Regions from separate parts of the Microbacterium sp. LTA6 genome, predicted to be linked through region 3. Evidence: riboswitches for the same ligand, from Rfam matches in the RefSeq annotation. Region 3 holds a riboswitch; each other region holds the start of a gene.
What was found. A riboswitch is a leader RNA that binds a small molecule or an ion and turns the genes downstream of it on or off. The one in region 3 is predicted to bind thiamine pyrophosphate.
Positions count from the first base shown of each region.

Region 1: linked by a shared signal. The riboswitch ahead of LTA6_RS07945 (ECF transporter S component) and the one ahead of LTA6_RS13405 (bifunctional hydroxymethylpyrimidine kinase/phosphomethylpyrimidine kinase) in region 3 are both predicted to bind thiamine pyrophosphate.
Region 2: linked by a shared signal. The riboswitch ahead of thiC (phosphomethylpyrimidine synthase ThiC) and the one ahead of LTA6_RS13405 (bifunctional hydroxymethylpyrimidine kinase/phosphomethylpyrimidine kinase) in region 3 are both predicted to bind thiamine pyrophosphate.

Region 1 is NZ_CP147855.1:1,663,729-1,669,301, reverse strand. Features, by position in the region: gene LTA6_RS07955 (energy-coupling factor transporter transmembrane component T) at 1-470, opposite strand, end outside; gene LTA6_RS07950 (ABC transporter ATP-binding protein) at 467-1,924, opposite strand; gene LTA6_RS07945 (ECF transporter S component) at 1,924-2,568, opposite strand; TPP riboswitch at 2,559-2,669, opposite strand; gene LTA6_RS07940 (D-alanyl-D-alanine carboxypeptidase) at 2,784-4,343, shown strand; gene LTA6_RS07935 (ABC transporter ATP-binding protein) at 4,637-5,573, opposite strand, start outside.
Region 2 is NZ_CP147855.1:577,782-583,354, forward strand. Features, by position in the region: gene thiE (thiamine phosphate synthase) at 1-597, shown strand, start outside; gene thiC (phosphomethylpyrimidine synthase ThiC) at 605-2,374, opposite strand; TPP riboswitch at 2,368-2,475, opposite strand; gene LTA6_RS02725 (putative immunity protein) at 2,535-3,077, shown strand; gene LTA6_RS02730 (helix-turn-helix domain-containing protein) at 3,090-3,491, opposite strand; gene LTA6_RS02735 (nuclear transport factor 2 family protein) at 3,574-3,975, shown strand; gene LTA6_RS02740 (response regulator) at 4,054-4,731, opposite strand; gene LTA6_RS02745 (sensor histidine kinase) at 4,728-5,573, opposite strand, start outside.
Region 3 is NZ_CP147855.1:2,831,724-2,837,296, reverse strand. Features, by position in the region: gene argJ (bifunctional glutamate N-acetyltransferase/amino-acid acetyltransferase ArgJ) at 1-228, opposite strand, end outside; gene argC (N-acetyl-gamma-glutamyl-phosphate reductase) at 225-1,277, opposite strand; gene LTA6_RS13405 (bifunctional hydroxymethylpyrimidine kinase/phosphomethylpyrimidine kinase) at 1,492-3,018, opposite strand; TPP riboswitch at 3,009-3,102, opposite strand; gene LTA6_RS13400 (DUF402 domain-containing protein) at 3,109-3,822, opposite strand; gene pheT (phenylalanine--tRNA ligase subunit beta) at 3,860-5,573, opposite strand, start outside.

The DNA.
Region 1 (5,573 bases), 1.2 Mb from region 3:
ATACGCAGCCCCGCCAGTGCGCCGAGCACGAAACGCGCGGGCAGGCGGACGATCTGCGCCAGCCCATCGGCGAGGTCGGTCGGATCGACCGTGATGAACAACACGACCGACGGCAGAGCGATCGCGAGCACCCGCAGCATCGTCGCCAGCGCCAAGGCGAGGGAGCCGTCACTGATGCGCAGCACGAACCAGTCGACGTAGACCGTGCCGCTCGTCTCGCCGTAGAGGACGATCGTGAGCCCGGTGAGCGGAGCCGCGAGCCACACCGGCCAGGTGCGCACCCAGAACTCGCGCCAGCCGATCCCCGTGAAGAGGAACAGCACGCACTCCAGGACGAGGGCCGTCGATGCCGATACGGGATCGAGCGTGAGGATCAGCGGGATCGCGATCAGTGCGCTCACGCCGAGTTTGGCGACCGGGTTGATCTGCGCGAGCCCACCCGTGCGCGCATGCGAGTCGAGGACCGTCATCCCGCACCGCCCAGTTCGAAGCGCTCGGCGTGCAGCGCCCTCGCGACATCGACGTCATGGGTGATCGTCACGATCGCCGTCCCGTCGTCGCGAAGGGCGGCGAGCATGGCGACGAGTTCCGCCCAGGTGCGGGCATCCTGCCCGAAGGTGGGCTCGTCGAGGACGAGCACGCGCGGTCGGGTCGCCAAAGCCGCCGCGACCGTCAGCCGTCGCTTCTCCCCGCCGGAGAGCGTGTACGGATTTGCCAGCGCGAGGCGGTCGAGCCGCAGCCGCGTGAGCAGTTCGTCGCTGCGTTCCGCGATCTCGTCCTCCGCCATGCCGAGCGCGCGCGGTCCGACGGCGAGCTCGTCGCGTACGGTCTTGGCGAGCAGCTGATGCTCAGGCTCCTGGAAGACCATGCCGATACGCGTCAGCAGGTCGCGCGATGCCCAGTGGATGGGTTCCTCGCCGATGTCGGAGGCCAGGGCGACGGATGCCGTGAGCCGGCCGGCGGCCGGCGGCAGGAGTCCAGCGAGCGTGAGCCCGAGCGTCGACTTTCCGGCACCGTTCGGCCCGGTGATGGCCAGCACCTCCCCGGCGCGCACGTCGAGGTCGATGCCCGAGGCGACCGGTCTGCCCTTCACCCGTGCGACCGCAAGGTCTCGGGCCGATAGCAGCGGTTCCCCAGGTCCGCGGCGCGGGGGCGGCGGCGGTACGGGGGCGAATCCTGGCACCCAGACGCCGTCGGCTGCGAGCCGAGCGCCCTCGACGCCGAGCACGCGGTCCGGCGAGCCGTCAGCCACGACGCCTCCCTGGCCGATCACGATGACCCGGGTGATCAGCGGCAGCCAGACGTCGAGGCGATGCTCGACGACGATCAGCGTGGCCGGCTGCGCCTGCAGCATCCGCTCGACCGCGTCGCGCACCTCGATGACGCCCTGCGGATCGAGGTTCGCCGTCGGCTCATCGAGAAGCACGAGCCCCGGTTGCATCGCGAGGATGCCGGCGAGCGCGAGGCGTTGCTTCTGCCCGCCGGAGAGCGCCTTCGTCTGCCGGTCGAGGGGCACGTCGAGGCCGACCGCGTCCAGTGCGGCGCCGACGCGCGACCAGATCTCCGGCCGCGGCACACCGAGGTTCTCGCATCCGAAGGCGACATCGTCGCCCACCCGCGCGAGGATGACCTGCGAATCCGGGTCTTGCAGCACCAGGCCGCTGCGGCCTCTCGTGGCCGACGCCGGCGCCCCGTCGACGAGCAGTTCACCGGTGCTCTCGCCCTCTTCGTCGCCGCCGAGGACGCCGGCGAGTCCGTGCATCAGGGTCGATTTCCCCGACCCCGATGCTCCGAGCACGAGCACCCGCTCCCCCGGGTCGATGCGGAAGGAGATCTCCTCCAGCGCCCAGGCGAGACGGCTCGCGTGCCGCCAGCCCCAGCCGCGCGCCTCGACGGCGGCGGGGCCGGTGGTACTCGCGCTCATCAGACCCGGACGCGCGCCTCGCGCCCGGAACCGAATCTGTCGAGGGCTCCGGTGGCGGCGATGCCTCGCGCCAGCACCCAGGACAGGATGCCGGCGATGACGGCGCCCGAGATCACGGCGCTGATCAGGTAGACGACGGTGAAGGTCGGGCCGGATCCCGCGTACCAGAGGATCAGGTTGTTGATGCCTCCCGCAAGAGCCGCACCGGCACCGGCGAGCGCCGCGACCGGCAACGACCAGCGCTTGTAGAAGAAGAGCAGGAAGATGAGTTCGGCGCCCAGCCCCTGCACGAGTCCGGCCTCGATCGTGAGGAACCCGCCCCACTGGTTGCCGACGAGTGCGGACACGACCGCAGCGAGCACCTCGGTGTAGATCGCAGCGCCCGCCTTGCGGATGATCAGGCCCCCGAGCACACCGGCGAACAGCCACGGCCCGTCGAGCAGGCCCTGCACACCGGGAAGCAGCGGTTCGAGCAACGCTGCAGGGCCGAGATAACCGACGTTCCAGGCCAGGAAGATCAGGCCGGCGGCGACGCCGATGACACTGGCGACGACGATGTCGACGATGCGCCAGCGCCAGATCTCAGGACGACGCAGGCCCTTTGCCTCGGACGTGGCCACCGATGTGGGCGTGGATGTACTCATCTGAACTCCTCCCTGCGCTGGCATGACCCAGATCAGGTTCGACGGTCGAAGCGCGATCGCTCCCTCTCAGCCCGGCTCGCCGGACTCCCGTGGTTGTGCTGTCGATCTTACTCTCGCCGCTGCCCGCCCGATTCCCCTCTCGCGGCGGACGACTTTCACAGGCGCGGAGGCGGGATACGCCGCGAATTCCTTGAATGATTCGGTAGCGTGTGCAGGTGACCCTTCGTGACGCGCGCCCGGATACGGGATCGGATGCGGCGGCCGCACGCGCGTCGATCGATGACGCGGCGGTGGCCGAGCCCGCACTGTCTGAGCCCGCACTGTCCGATGCTGGATTGCCGGATCCCGCGCTGCCGGATGTCGCTGCGACTACCGGATCCGGAGCAGTCGAATCCACCGCCCCCGCTCGCTGGGCCGATGCCGGACGCGGCGCGACCGCGCTGACCTGGGTCGATCCGGCGACGATCGCGAACGAGACGCGGCCAGGGACGCTCGACGGCCCGATCGCAACGGCGAACGGCGCGAGCCTTTTGAAAGGTGCCCGACTGCGCAGCGGTTTCGCCCAGCCGCAGACGCTGGTGCCGCTCGGGATCCTCGCAGGGCTCGTCACCGCCTATGCCGGAACGACGTTGCTGTGGCCCCTGCACGAGATCGCGCCGACAGTGCAGGCAGTCGAGTTCGAAGCGGCATCCGCACCGCCCGCATCGCTCACCTGGCCGACGCAGGGCAGCGCGGCCGTCGGCGTCGAGGGCGTCGGCGCGGTCGCCTCCGCTCTGGACGAAGCGGGCATCGCCAGCATCACGAAGGTCGTCAGCACCCTGATGGTGCTGGACAGGCTCCCGCTCGCCGTCGGCGAGCAGGGCCCGGAGTACTCGTTCACTCTCCAGGACAGCGAAGACTACTGGGATTACCGGATCGCGGATCAGTCCTCACTGGATGTTCCCGTCGGTGGCACGTTGACGGAGTTCCAGATGCTGCAGGGCATTCTGCTGGGTTCTGCCAACAACTACATCGACCGGCTGTCCGACGAGATCTGGGGCTCGGAACGCGCCTTCGCCGATGCCGCCGAGGTGTGGCTGCGCGAACGCGGACTCGAAGGCATCACCGTGGTGACGCCTTCTGGCTTCGATGAGGGCAACACCGCGACGCCGGAGGCGCTGGTCAAGCTCGCGCAGCTCGCCATGGAGAACCCGGTGTTCGCGAGCATCGTCGGCACGAAGTCGGTCGATATTCCGGGTGTCGGCGTGGTGACCAACGGCAACGGGATGCTCGCCGATGCGGGCGTCGTCGGCATCAAGACAGGCACCCTCGAGTATTACAACCTCCTCACGGCGAAGGACGTGCCGGTCGGAGACATCACCGTCCGGCTCTACGCCGCCGTCCTCGGTCAGAACGGCGACGACGAACGCCTCGCCGTGACCCGCACGCTCTTCGCCGAAGCCGAAGCAGCTCTGCAGACGCAGAAGCCGACGGTGCCCGCGGGCACTGTCGTCGGCGAAGTGCAGACGGTGTGGGGCGAGTCGGCGAAGATCGTGACGGATGCCGATGCCGCCGTCATCCTCTGGAACGCGGGCACCGCAGAAGTGACCCCCGAGCTCGACCTGGGCGACACCCAGGCGGCCGGCGACGTGGTCGGAACGCTCACGGCGACCGGCCCGCTGAATACCGCCGAGACGAAGCTCACCCTCGCCGATGAACTCGCGGGTCCGAGCCCGTGGTGGCGACTGACGCACCCTCTCGAACTGTTCGGGATCGCCGAGTCCGCTCAGCGCTGACCGGTCTCGCCTGCAGCATCCGCTTCCCCTGCCCTCTCATCTGACACCTCGGGTCGCCATGACGCCCGAGTACCGACCCGACGTGCCACACGAACCAGGGCCACCCATACTGGCGCCCCTTCATCTGGCACCTCGGGTCGCCATGACACCCGAATACCGGCCCGAGGTGTCACACGAACGAGGCGCCACCTGAGGGAGCTGCACGAGGCAGCCGCCCAACACCCCAGGGGACCCGCACAACGCGAGACGCCCCACCCCGCGCGATGCGGAGTGGGGCGTCTGCGTGATGGAGGTCAGGCCTTGCGGTCAGGAGCCTCCGGGCTTTCGAGGATCGCCTCTGCGGCTGCAACCTCGGCCGCCGGCATCCCGACGCCGACCGAGGCGCCGATCCGCGCAGCTTCTGCTTCTACTTCCTCGGCGTCACCCGTGACGACGACCGGAGTCGACCCGGTGAGGGCTTCTTCGGCGTCGATGTCGGTCGCCGCCTGCTCGAACTGCGACTGGTACAGACGCCAGTAGGCCCCCTGCGCAGCGATGAGCTCGTCGTGCGTGCCCTTCTCCACGATGTCGCCGTGCTCCATCACCAGGATGAGGTCGGCGTCGCGGATGGTGGACAGGCGGTGCGCGATGACGAACGATGTGCGTCCTTCGCGAAGCGCCGCCATCGCGTGCTGCAGCAGCAACTCGGTGCGCGTGTCGACCGCCGAGGTCGCCTCATCGAGGATGAGGATCGACGGCTGAGCGACGAACGCCCTCGCGATGGTGATGAGCTGACGCTCACCCGCCGAGACGTTGGAGGCGTCCTCGTCGAGCACGGTGTCGTACCCCTCGGGCAGCGCGTGCACGAAGCGGTCGACGTACGTCGCCTTCGCCGCGGCGAGCACCTCTTCATCGGTGGCCGTGGAACGCCCGTAGCGGATGTTCTCGCGGATGCTCCCCGCGAAGAGCCACGGATCCTGCAGGACCATACCCGTGCGGGAGCGCAGGTCGTCGCGCGTGATCTCCGCGATGTCCTGCCCGTCCAAGGTGATCCGGCCGCCGCTGAGTTCGTAGAAGCGCATGATCAGGTTGACCAGCGTCGTCTTGCCGGCACCCGTCGGTCCGACGATCGCCACCGTCTGCCCCGGCTTCACCCGGAACGAGAGGTCCTTGATCAGCGGTCGCTCGGGCGTGTACGAGAACTCGACGTTCTCGAACTCGATGACGCCCTTGCCGTCGACGAGCTCCGGT
Region 2 (5,573 bases), 1.7 Mb from region 3:
CGCCGCGATCGAGGGGACTTCGCCGAGTTCGTCGACGCGGCCTACTCCGGCGGCGTCGACATCGTGCAGTTGCGCGACAAGGCGCTCGAAGCCGCCGAGGAACTCGAGTACCTCGGCATCCTGCGCGAGGTCGCCGAGCGGCACGGTCGACTGTGGGCCGTCAACGATCGGGCTGATATCGCGGCCGTCTCCGGCGCGCCCGTCCTGCACCTCGGCCAGGGCGACCTGCCCCGTCCGGCTGCGCGCCGCATTCTCGGCGGCGACATCGCACTGGGCCTGTCGACCCACGACGCCGACCAGCTCGCCGCCGCCCGCGCCGAGCCCGGACTCGACTACTTCTGCGTCGGACCCGTGTGGGCGACGCCCACGAAGCCCGGCCGCGCCGCCGTCGGCCTCGACCTCGTACGCGCGGCCGCCGATGCCGACCTGGCCGGTGTCGCGCGGCCGTGGTTCGCGATCGGAGGGATCGACCTCGACACGGTCGACGAAGTGGTCGCCGCCGGCGCGAGCCGGATCGTCGTCGTACGCGCGATCACCGAGGCCGGCGACCCCGCCGATGCCGCGCGGAAACTGCGCGCGCGGCTGCCCGAGATGTGACATCCACTCAGCCGCGGAGAGTCGGCTCTGGCAGTTTCTCGCCCGCCGGATCCCGCAACGCGGGCGCCGGCAGATAGACGGTTCCCCCGGCTTCGCGGAAGGCCTCTGCCTGCTGCTGCATCCCGGCGATCGCCGTCTGTTCGGCGACGCCACCGAAACGGTCGCGGATGTCCTGCGAGATGCGCATCGAGCAGAACTTCGGCCCGCACATCGAGCAGAAGTGAGCCGTCTTCGCGGGTTCTGCCGGCAGGGTCTCGTCGTGGAACGCCTCGGCGGTATCCGGGTCGAGTGACAGAGCGAACTGGTCGCGCCAGCGGAACTCGAACCGCGCCTTCGACAGGGCGTCGTCGCGGTCTCGGGCGCCGGGGTGGCCCTTGGCGATGTCGGCAGCGTGAGCGGCGATCTTGTAGGTGATCACACCGGTCTTCACATCGTCCTTGTTCGGCAGCCCGAGATGCTCCTTCGGGGTCACGTAGCAGAGCATCGCCGTGCCGTAACGGGCGATCTCGGTGGCGCCGATCGCCGAGGTGATGTGGTCGTAACCGGGCGCGATGTCGGTCACGAGCGGGCCGAGCGTGTAGAACGGGGCGCCGTGGCAGAGCGCCTGCTGCCGCTCGACGTTCTCGCGCACCAGGTCGAACGGGATGTGGCCGGGACCCTCGACCATCACCTGCACGTCGTACTGCCATGCCCGCGCCGTGAGCTCGGCGAGGGTGTCCAGCTCGGCGAACTGAGCGGCATCGTTGGCGTCTGCGGTGGAGCCTGGCCGCAGGCCGTCGCCGAGCGAGAAGGCGACGTCGTACCGCGCGAAGATCTCGCACAGTTCATCGAAGTGCGTGTACAGGAAGTTCTCCTGGTGGTGCGCGAGGCACCAGTCGGCCATGATCGACCCGCCGCGTGACACGATGCCGGTCACCCGGTTCGCGGTGAGCGGCACGTAGCGCAGCAGCACGCCGGCGTGGATCGTCATGTAGTCGACGCCCTGCTCGCACTGCTCGATCACGGTGTCGCGGAAGATCTCCCAGGTCAGGCTGCGCGACTGGCCGTCGACCTTCTCGAGAGCCTGGTAGATCGGCACGGTGCCGATCGGCACCGGCGAGTTGCGCAGGATCCACTCGCGGGTGGTGTGGATGTCGTCGCCCGTCGACAGGTCCATGACCGTGTCGGCCCCCCATTTGGTCGCCCACCGCAGCTTGTCGACCTCCTCGGCGATCGAGCTCGTCACCGCGGAGTTGCCGATGTTCGCGTTGATCTTCACCAGGAACGCCCGTCCGATGATCATCGGCTCGGACTCGGGGTGGTTCACGTTCACCGGGATGATCGCCCTTCCCGCGGCGACCTCGGAACGGACGAGTTCGACGTCGCACGCCTCACGCACCGCGACGAAACGCATCTCGGGCGTGATCACGCCCTGGCGCGCGTAGTGCATCTGGGTGACGGTGCGCCCATCGAGACCGCGGCGCGGCGGGCGGCTCGCGCCTCGCCATTCGGCGGAGGCTGCACCACGTCGAGTCGCACTGCGACCGTCGTCGTGGAGGTTGCGGGCACGACCCGAGTATTCCTCGGTGTCGCCGCGCGCGGCGATCCAGCCGTCGCGCATCGGCGGAAGGCCCGCCTCCGGCTCGCACGGCGGCCCTTCGGTGCGGTACACATCGAACGGTTCGTTCGCCGAGGCATCCGGCGAATCGGCGAGCGAGATGCGGGTGACGGGCACCGAAATGCCGTGTTCTTCATCGTGATGGTGCGCGAGAACGCGCACCTTTTCAAAGGTGCTCACAGGCTCCTACTTCCTACGCCGGCATTACCCGGACAGGTTCTACGGTCGCAGGCAGCTTCAGCCAGATCTCAGCCCGTGCTCGGGCACCCGTGTGGACGGGATGATGCTAGCACGCGGGCGACGACGAAGTCGGCGCCGACCGCCCGCTTAGAGTTGGCAGGTGACTTCCTCCTCCGGCGACTTCGAGCTGGCGATGGACGAGATCCGCGTGGTCGCCGGATTCGCCGCCGAAGCAGCGGCACGGATCCTCCCGATCTTCGAACGGGTTCACCCGGATGATGCCCGCCCTCGTGAAGCCGTCGATGCCGCACGGGCGTTCGCCGCCGGGGCGCCCCGCACGATGCTGCAACGCACGACGGCGTTCGCCGCTCACCGTGCGGCGAAGGAATCGACCGATGAGCGCGCGAAGCTCGCCGCGCAGGCCGCCGGTGACGCAGCGGCAGCGGCGTACCTGCATCCGATCGCCAAAGCGCACCAGGTCGCGCACATCCTTCGCGCCACCGCGATCGAGGCGTACCTCGCCGAGCTGGACGACGCGGGCGATGAGGAGCCCGGCGCTCTCGCTGTCCGGCGCTGCGCAGAATCCGCGAGCCCCGGTCTGATCGACGTCCTTCGCCGATACCCTCCGGCGCCACCGGGGACGAACCGCGTCGCGCAGATCATGAGCATGCTCGACACCGCACTGCGAAACGCCGGTAGGTAGTCGGCAGAGCGCTCAGCGCAGAGTTCGCACCGCTCCGGTGTCGGTGGGCATCGTCATATCGTCGTACGCGGCGCGGGCGACCTCGACTTCCTCGATGTGCGATTCGGCCCACCGCCCGAGTGCTGCCAGCGGTTCTTGAAGGGTGCGCCCGAGTGGAGTGAGGGCATAGTCGACGCGCGGAGGCATCTGATCGAACGCCGTCCGGGAGACGATCCCGTCGCGCTGGAGTTCTCGCAGAGTGTCAGCGAGGACTTTTCCGCTGATACCCCCGACCGCTTCGCGGATCTCCCCGAACCGCAGGGCCCCACCACTGAGGGCGACAACGATCATCGCCGTCCACTTGTTGGCGATCCGCGCAAGCGATGTCCGCGAGGGACACGTCGCGAGCATCACGTTCCACTCCGGTCTTTCCATAATCACGCCCTTAGTTACGTTGAGGTAACAAGTTACCAAATGTAATCATAGGTCAGATCACCTCGATAGAAGGAGAAATGCAATGAGCGAGAACACCCCTGCTGCTGTGGCGGATGCCTACTTCAGTGCGCTCGGCAACGGCGACGTGCCCGCCGCGATGAGCCTCATCAGTCCGGACGTCGTCTGGCACCAGCCCGGAGCAAACCGATTCTCCGGAGATCACGCCGGTATCGACGGTGTCGGCGCCATGATCGGCGGCATGATGGAGGTCAGCGAAGGCACCTTCCAGCTCTCGGTGTCCGGGCCCGCCATGGTCAACGGCGAGTTGGTCGCCGTTCCGGTTCGCTTCACCGGCCAGCGCAGCGACGTATCGATGGACATGAGCGGCGTCGATCTGCTCACCGTTCGTGACGGGAAGATCGTCGAAGTGCATCTGTTCTCGGAGGATGGTCCGGCCGAGGACGCATTCTGGGGACGCGCCTGAGGCGCGCGCTCGGGATGCTGTGGGTTCAGGCGCGAGCCGTCTGAACCCTGCCTGCCGCCCGGTCGAGAGCACGCAGTGTCAGTGGCCGTCGCCGGCGGTTCGTGCACGCATCCGCCCTGTCTGGTGCGCCCAGATGGCGATCTCGACGCGGTTGCGAGCGCCGAGCTTGGTCATCAGGCTCGCCACGTGCGTCTTCACCGTGCTGAGGGTGATGAACAGCTCAGTCGAGATCTCGCCGTTGCTCAGGCCGCCAGCGACCTTCGCGAGCACCTGTTCCTCGCGCTCGGTGAGCTGCTCGATCGGCTGCGGCGGCGGCGCAGCCGGCCCCGCTCCGGCGAAGGCCTCGAGCAGCCGCACGGTGACGTTGGGGGCGATCAGGGCATCCCCGCTCGCGGCAGCGCGGATCGCCTGGGCGAGCAGCTCGGAACCGGCATCCTTGAGCAGAAAGCCCTTGGCGCCCGCCCGCAGCGCCGCGAAGACGTACTCGTCGAGGTCGAAGGTCGTGACGATGACGACCGCCATCGGGTCGTCCACGCCCGGGCCGGCGAGCACGCGGGTCGCCTCGATGCCGTCGAGGTCGGGCATCCGGATGTCGAACAGGCAGACGTCCGGTCGCAGGCTGCGGGCGAGGGCGACAGCTTCGTTGCCGTCGACCGCCTGACCGACGACCTCGATGTCCGGTTGCGCGTCGAGGATCATGCTCAGCCCGGTGCGCACGAGCTCCTGGTCGTCGGCGATGAGCACGCGGATGGTCATGGTGCCCATCCAACACGAGGAAGCACCGCGGTGACGACCCATCCGCCGCCGGGCGCAGGGCCGACCTGGCAGGTGCCGCCGAGCAGAGCGGCGCGCTCCGTCATGCCGATGATGCCGAAGCCCGGCGTCGGCGACGCGGCGACGTCGCCATCGTTCGTCACGCTCAACCGCACCCCGCCCTCGTCTGCCTCCACGAGCACGTCGACACGGGTGACCTGCCGCCCGTGTCGGAGGGCGTTGGTCACGGACTCCTGCGCCAGACGGAAGACCGCGGCAGCCACCGGCGGCGGGATGCTGCCGTCGTCGCCTTCGACCTTCACGGTGACGTCCGCGCCGCCCGGCCTTGTGCCGGCGAGCTGCTCGATGTCGTCCAGCCGCGGGCTCGGCGCGAGCTCCGCCGTCTCGCCCTGCCGCAGCACTCGCACCATCGACCTCAGTTCGCTGAGGGTCTTGGCCGCCTCCGCCTCGATCACACCGAGCGCGTCCTGCGCTGCGCGCGGGTCTCGCGCCGCCACCGCAAGACCCGCCTGGGCACGGATCGCGATGGCGGAGACGTGGTGGGCGACCGTGTCGTGCAGGTCACGGGCGAGGTGCTCACGCTCCCGCATCCGGATGCTGTCGAGGAGGCGCCTGCGGGATCCTGCGCGGTAGCGAAATGCGGTGCCGAGCAGCGCCATCGTCAGCAGCAGCGCGAACCCGCCGACGAGCTCGTTGAGCCCTCCCCCTCGGACGAACGTGAGCCCGAGGCTCACGAGGAGAATGCCCGATCCGATCATGAGGTCGCGACCGGATCCCCAGCGGTACAACGCGTACACGATCACCATGACGAAGAGGTTCGTGTA
Region 3 (5,573 bases):
GCAGTTCGCTCCTCCGGAGTTGAGGACGACCGCCTCGACGACGCGGTCCGCGACGGCCTGCTGCGACCAGATGATCGGGTTCGCCTTCGCGCGGTTGCTCGTGAAGACAGCAGCGCCGACCTTGCGCGGACCGCGGTTCACGACCACAGCGACATCGGGCTTGCCGGTGGACTTGAGACCGGCGGCGACGCCGGCGGCTTCGAATCCTTGGGGTGCGGTCACGCTCATGGTGCGACTCCGTTGATTGAGAGGGCGCGGTCCTCGGGCAGACCGAGCGCGAGGTTCATGGACTGGATGGCTGCTCCCGCGGTGCCCTTGACGAGATTGTCGACGGCGGTGACCACGGTCACGCGATTGGCTGCCCGGTCGATGGCGAGACCGATCAGGGCGGTGTTCGCGCCGAGCACGTCGGCGGTGCGTGGGAAACGGCCCTCCGGCAACAGCTGCACGAAGGTCTCATCGCCGTAGGCACTCTCCCACGCGGCGCGGATCTCAGCGTCGGTGGCTCCGGGCTTGATCGGCGCGGTCGACGTCGCGAGGATGCCGCGAGACATCGGCACCAGGACCGGCGTGAAGGAGATGCGGATGCTCTCGGGGTCCGCTCCGCTGGATGCGGCGAGAGCCTGGCGGATCTCCGGGATGTGCCGGTGCGTCCCACCGACCGCGTAGGGGTTCGCGGTGCCGAGGACCTCGCTGGCGAGCAGGTTCTGCTTGAGGCTCTTGCCCGCTCCGGATGGGCCGACCGCGAGGACGGAGACGATGTCACCGGGATCGATGACGCCCGCGGCGACACCTGGTGCGAGACTCAGGCTCACCGTGGAGGCGTTGCAGCCGGGCGCCGCGATCCGGGTCGCGTGGCGCAGAAGCTCGCGCTGCTTGACGCCGTCCACGAGGAGCTCGGGGACGCCGTAGCTCCACGGCTCGTGGAATGCGCCCCCGTAGAAGGCATCCCAGGCCGCCTCGGAGGTCAGGCGGTGATCGGCACCGGCGTCGATGACGAGCGGGGTGTCGCCCAGCGCATCGGTGTACTGCCCGGACTGGCCGTGCGGGAGAGCGAGGAACACGATGTCGTGACCGGAGAGGATCTCCGGCGTCGTGTCCTGCAGAGTGAGGTGAGCGAGCGAGCGCAGGTGCGGCTGATGATCGATCAGCGGCTGACCGGCATTCGAATGCGCGGTCACGGTACGGATGTCGATGTCGGGATGACCGGCGAGAAGGCGCAGAATCTCGCCGCCCGCATAGCCGGATGCGCCGGAGACGGCGACGGTGTACGTCATGCTTCTACCTTAACGGTCGGGGTCGGATGAGCCGGAGCGGCGACACCGGCACTCGACTGCCATCGGGCAGGAGCGCGGGGTCGCCTAGAGTCGGCGGTCGGACCGGCGTCGGCGCACCGAAACGACGCTCGGAACGAGCGTCAGTGAAGCGGATGCGGCCGAAGGCATGCCTGGACGATAGCGCGCGCTCGGCAGCATCCGCAAATCAGCAGCGTCATCGAGACGCGCAGCGCTCCATCGGCGCGTCGAAGAACGCCCGTTCATGACGGGAGGAAAGCTCGAACGCGCGGAACATCCGGGCGCGGGCGTCCGGGCCCACCCCCGCGGCGGCGTTCGCGACGTACCCGATCGCCCGCCGATTCGCTTCCTCGAACGCAGGGTCCGCGTACGTGGCGAGCCACGACGCGTAGGGATGCTGCGGGTTGCGCGCATAGGCACCGAACTCCCCCGCGTGCAGGCGCTTCCCGAGATCGGTGTACAGCCAGAAGCAGGGCAGGATCGCGGCGATGAGTTCGGCGTAATCACCGCCGAACGCGGTGGATCGCAGGTGGTCGAGATACGCGGTGGTGGCCGGTGCCGGCTCCGCCGCGAACGTCGACGTACCGACGCCTGTCTGCGGGGACAGCCACGAAGCGTGCAGCTCCAGTTCACCCACGATGGCTCCGTGCGCGGACTGCGCCCAGAACGCCTGTTCTTCGGAGGTCGGCGCAAGCCGTCCGGCCTGGGCGAGCACTCGGGCGTATTCCCGGAGGTAGAGCGCGTCCTGGCCGAGATAGAACAGGAAGGGTTCGCGGGACAGTGTGCCGTCGGCGAGACCGCCGATGAAGGGCAGCGCGTCGATGTCCGATCTGATCTCCGCGATCCGCGCCCACCAGTCGGCGACGACCTCCTCGGGTATCGGGGACGACACGACGCCTCCTCGTCGCCAGAGCCCGGCGAAGTGGCTGATCGGCCCCTGCCCGCCTCCGACCTTGAGGGTCTCGCTCTCACGGAGGGATTCGCGCACCCACGCACGGGACACCGCGACCGCCTGGGACCAGTCGTCGCCGTGCGCACGTCGTGTGGCGAGAGCGGACGACAGCGAGCATCCGGTGCCGTGGGTGTTCACCGTCGCGATCCGTGCACCGCCGAACTCGTGTACGACGCCGCCCGGCTCGACGAGGGCATCCGGGGACTCGTCGCCGGGAAGGTGCCCGCCCTTGACCAGCACCGCCGCACCGGTCTCATCGGACAGCGCCACGGCCGCGGCGATCGCGTCGCTCCAGTCGACGATGTCCCGATCAGTGAGCACCCCGAGCTCGATGAGGTTCGGCGTGATCAGGTGCGCCTGAGCGAACAGGGCGCGCAATGCGACCTCCGCATCGGCATCGAGCAGTCGGTCGCCGCTTGTGGCGACCATCACCGGATCGACGACGACCACCGGCGGACGGGTGACCGTGAGCCAGGCCAGCACCGTGCGGATGACTTCGGCGTTCGCGAGCATCCCGATCTTGACGGCATCGATCTCGATGTCGTCGGAGACGGCATCGAGCTGCTCCCGGAGGAACACAGTCGGCGGCACGTGCACTGCGCGGACACCCCGAGTGTTCTGCGCCGTGAGCGCGGTGAGGACGGCCATGCCATAACCGCCGTTCGCGGCGATGGACTTGAGGTCGGCCTGGATTCCGGCCCCGCCGGAAGGGTCGCTGCCCGCGATGCTGAGCACCCGAGGTACGGACGCTGGACGCAGAAGATCGCTCATTGCGACATCCCTTCGCTAGTACGAACTAGATCAGGTTCGACGGGTGTGTTCTCAGCCGCGGATGCGGCACCCCGTGTCACTGCTCGCAGTCTATGTGACCAGCTCTTCGAGGCCGGGCAGAACCGGGATCGTCCACGTCGATTCCGGACGCCAGCGCACCCACTCGCGATCGAACGGCCAGTCCCCTTCGTGGAACGAGGTGATCGCCGCATCCGCGTGACGCTCGATCTGCGCGGCCTGTTCTCTGGTGAGGCGCCCCTGCTCGACGCAGGCGGCCAACTCGTCCTCGTCCTTGAGATGGATCGTGCCATCGGCCTCGATCTCGACGTCGAGGATGTGGTCGGAGGAGTACGTATCGCGGTCGGTGCGCAGATGCGCGTTCTCGAGGTTCACGTACCAGCCCGCGAACTCCCAGTCGTCGCCCGTCGTGTCGCTCCAGAACAACCAGATCGACCAGGGCAGGCCGGCCGGAGCGATCCGCACGACTCCGTTGCCCCACCACTCCTCGACGATGCGGGTCCGGGTGACGAGCCAGCGCTGGTCGAGCGGTACGGACCGGATACGCCGACCGTCCGGCCCGCCCTGACCCTCTACACGCGTGCCCGCGGCGAGCCAGGCGACGAGACCCCGATCGTCATCGCGGACCACCCGCATCGGCGCGATGTACGACGGATCGCCGGGCTGCCACCCGGGCCGGCGGTAGTGCCAGTTGACGACCTCGCCTGCACTCAGGAACGGCCCTTCGCCCATCGGCCGGGCGCCTTCCGGCACGGCGGCCGGGGTACTGCGCGGAAGGATGCTCATCCCGGCACGATACCCCCGGCTCGCCGCTGCGCAGTACTCAGTCGCGCAGTGTCGCCGCGAAGCGCTCCTCAGCCAGCGCGACGCCGGCGAGTTTGGCTTCCGTCGCCTCTGCGGCCGTGAGAGTGCGATCGTCCGCGCGGAAGCGCAGAGCAAACGTCAGGCTCTTGAAACCGTCGGGCACTCCGTCACCGCGGTAGTCGTCGACGAGGCGCACCGTCTCGAGCAGCGCGCCAGCGCCCTCCACGAGCGCGCCACGCAGTTCGGCAGCGCTGACGGCGACCGGGACCACGAGCGAGACATCCTGCGTCGCTGCGGGGAACGTCGACAGCGATGCGGCGACCACACGGTTCCCAGCGAGCTCGAGGATGCGGTCGAGGTCCACCTCGAGCACGGTCGCGCGCCCCGGCAGGTCGGCGCCTTCGGCGACGACAGGATGCAATTCGCCGACGTAGCCGACCTCTTCGCCACCCAGGACCAGCGAGCCGGTGCGCCCCGGGTGCAGAGCAGCGCGCTCGGCCTGCACGACATCGATCTCGACGCCGGCGGCCGCGGCGATCACACGCACGGCATCCAGCGCTTCGGCGAGGCCAGCGGCCTCTGCAGCACGGCCGGGCTGACGGGCGACGACGTTGCCGGTGAGCAGAGCCGCGATGTGACGATGCTGCGGTGGGATGGAGGCGTTCAGCTCTGCGAGCTTCTCCTCGGAGGGGCGCTCGCCCAGCGGCGGGACCGTGTCGGTGCCGTACGTCACTCCGGGCTCCGGGAGAAACACGATGCCGGTCTCGAACAGCGCGAGGTCAGTGAGGCCGCGCGAGATGTTGCGGTGCGCGATCTGCAGCAGACCAGGGATCAGCGAGCGGCGCAGGTACGGCGCCTGCCCGTCGAGCGGGTTTGCCAGACGGATGCTCGGCAGGTGCTCCCCCGACGCCGAACCGTGCAGATCGTTCTGCATCTCGGTCGTGAAGGGGAAGGCCGGCGTCTCGACGAACCCTGCCGCTGCCAGCGCATCGGCGACACGGCGTCGGCCCTGCTGCAGCGGCGTGAGTCCGCGCCCGGATGGCGGCGTCGGAAGGACCGACGGGATGCGGTCGAGCCCGTGGATACGGGCGACTTCCTCGGCGAGCGTCCACTTGTCGGTGAGATCCGGACGCCAGGTGGGCGGGATGACCTGCCAGCCCTGGCCGACCGCGGTGATCTCGGCGCCGACCATGGTCAAGGCACCCGTGATCTCGGCATCCGTGTAGTCGACGCCGATGAGACCTTGCACGAAGCCCTCGGGGAGCTCGATGCCCTCGACGAACACCTCGGCGAACAGCGCACCGCCGAGGTCGTCGTATGCGCCACCGGCCAGGTCGACCATGAGGTCGGCGACGCGACGAGCGGCGACGAAGGGAAGCAGCGGGTCGGTTCCGCGCTCGAAGCGGCGGGATGCCTCGCTGGGCAGCTTGTGCCGTCGGGCCGCGCGCGCGATCGTGATCGGGTCGAAGGTCGCCGCTTCGATGAGGACGTTGCGAGTCGTCTCGCTCATCTCGGTGGTTGCGCCGCCCATGACGCCGGCGAGGCCGATCGGGCCGGACTCGTCCGTGATGAGCAGGTCTTCGACGTGAAGGGCGCGCACCTGACCGTCGAGGGTCTCGATCTTCTCGCCCGCCGTCGCCCGACGCACGGTGATGCCACCGGTGAGCTTGTCGAGGTCGTAACCGTGCACGGGGTTGCCGAGCTCGAGCATGACGTAGTTGGTGATGTCGATG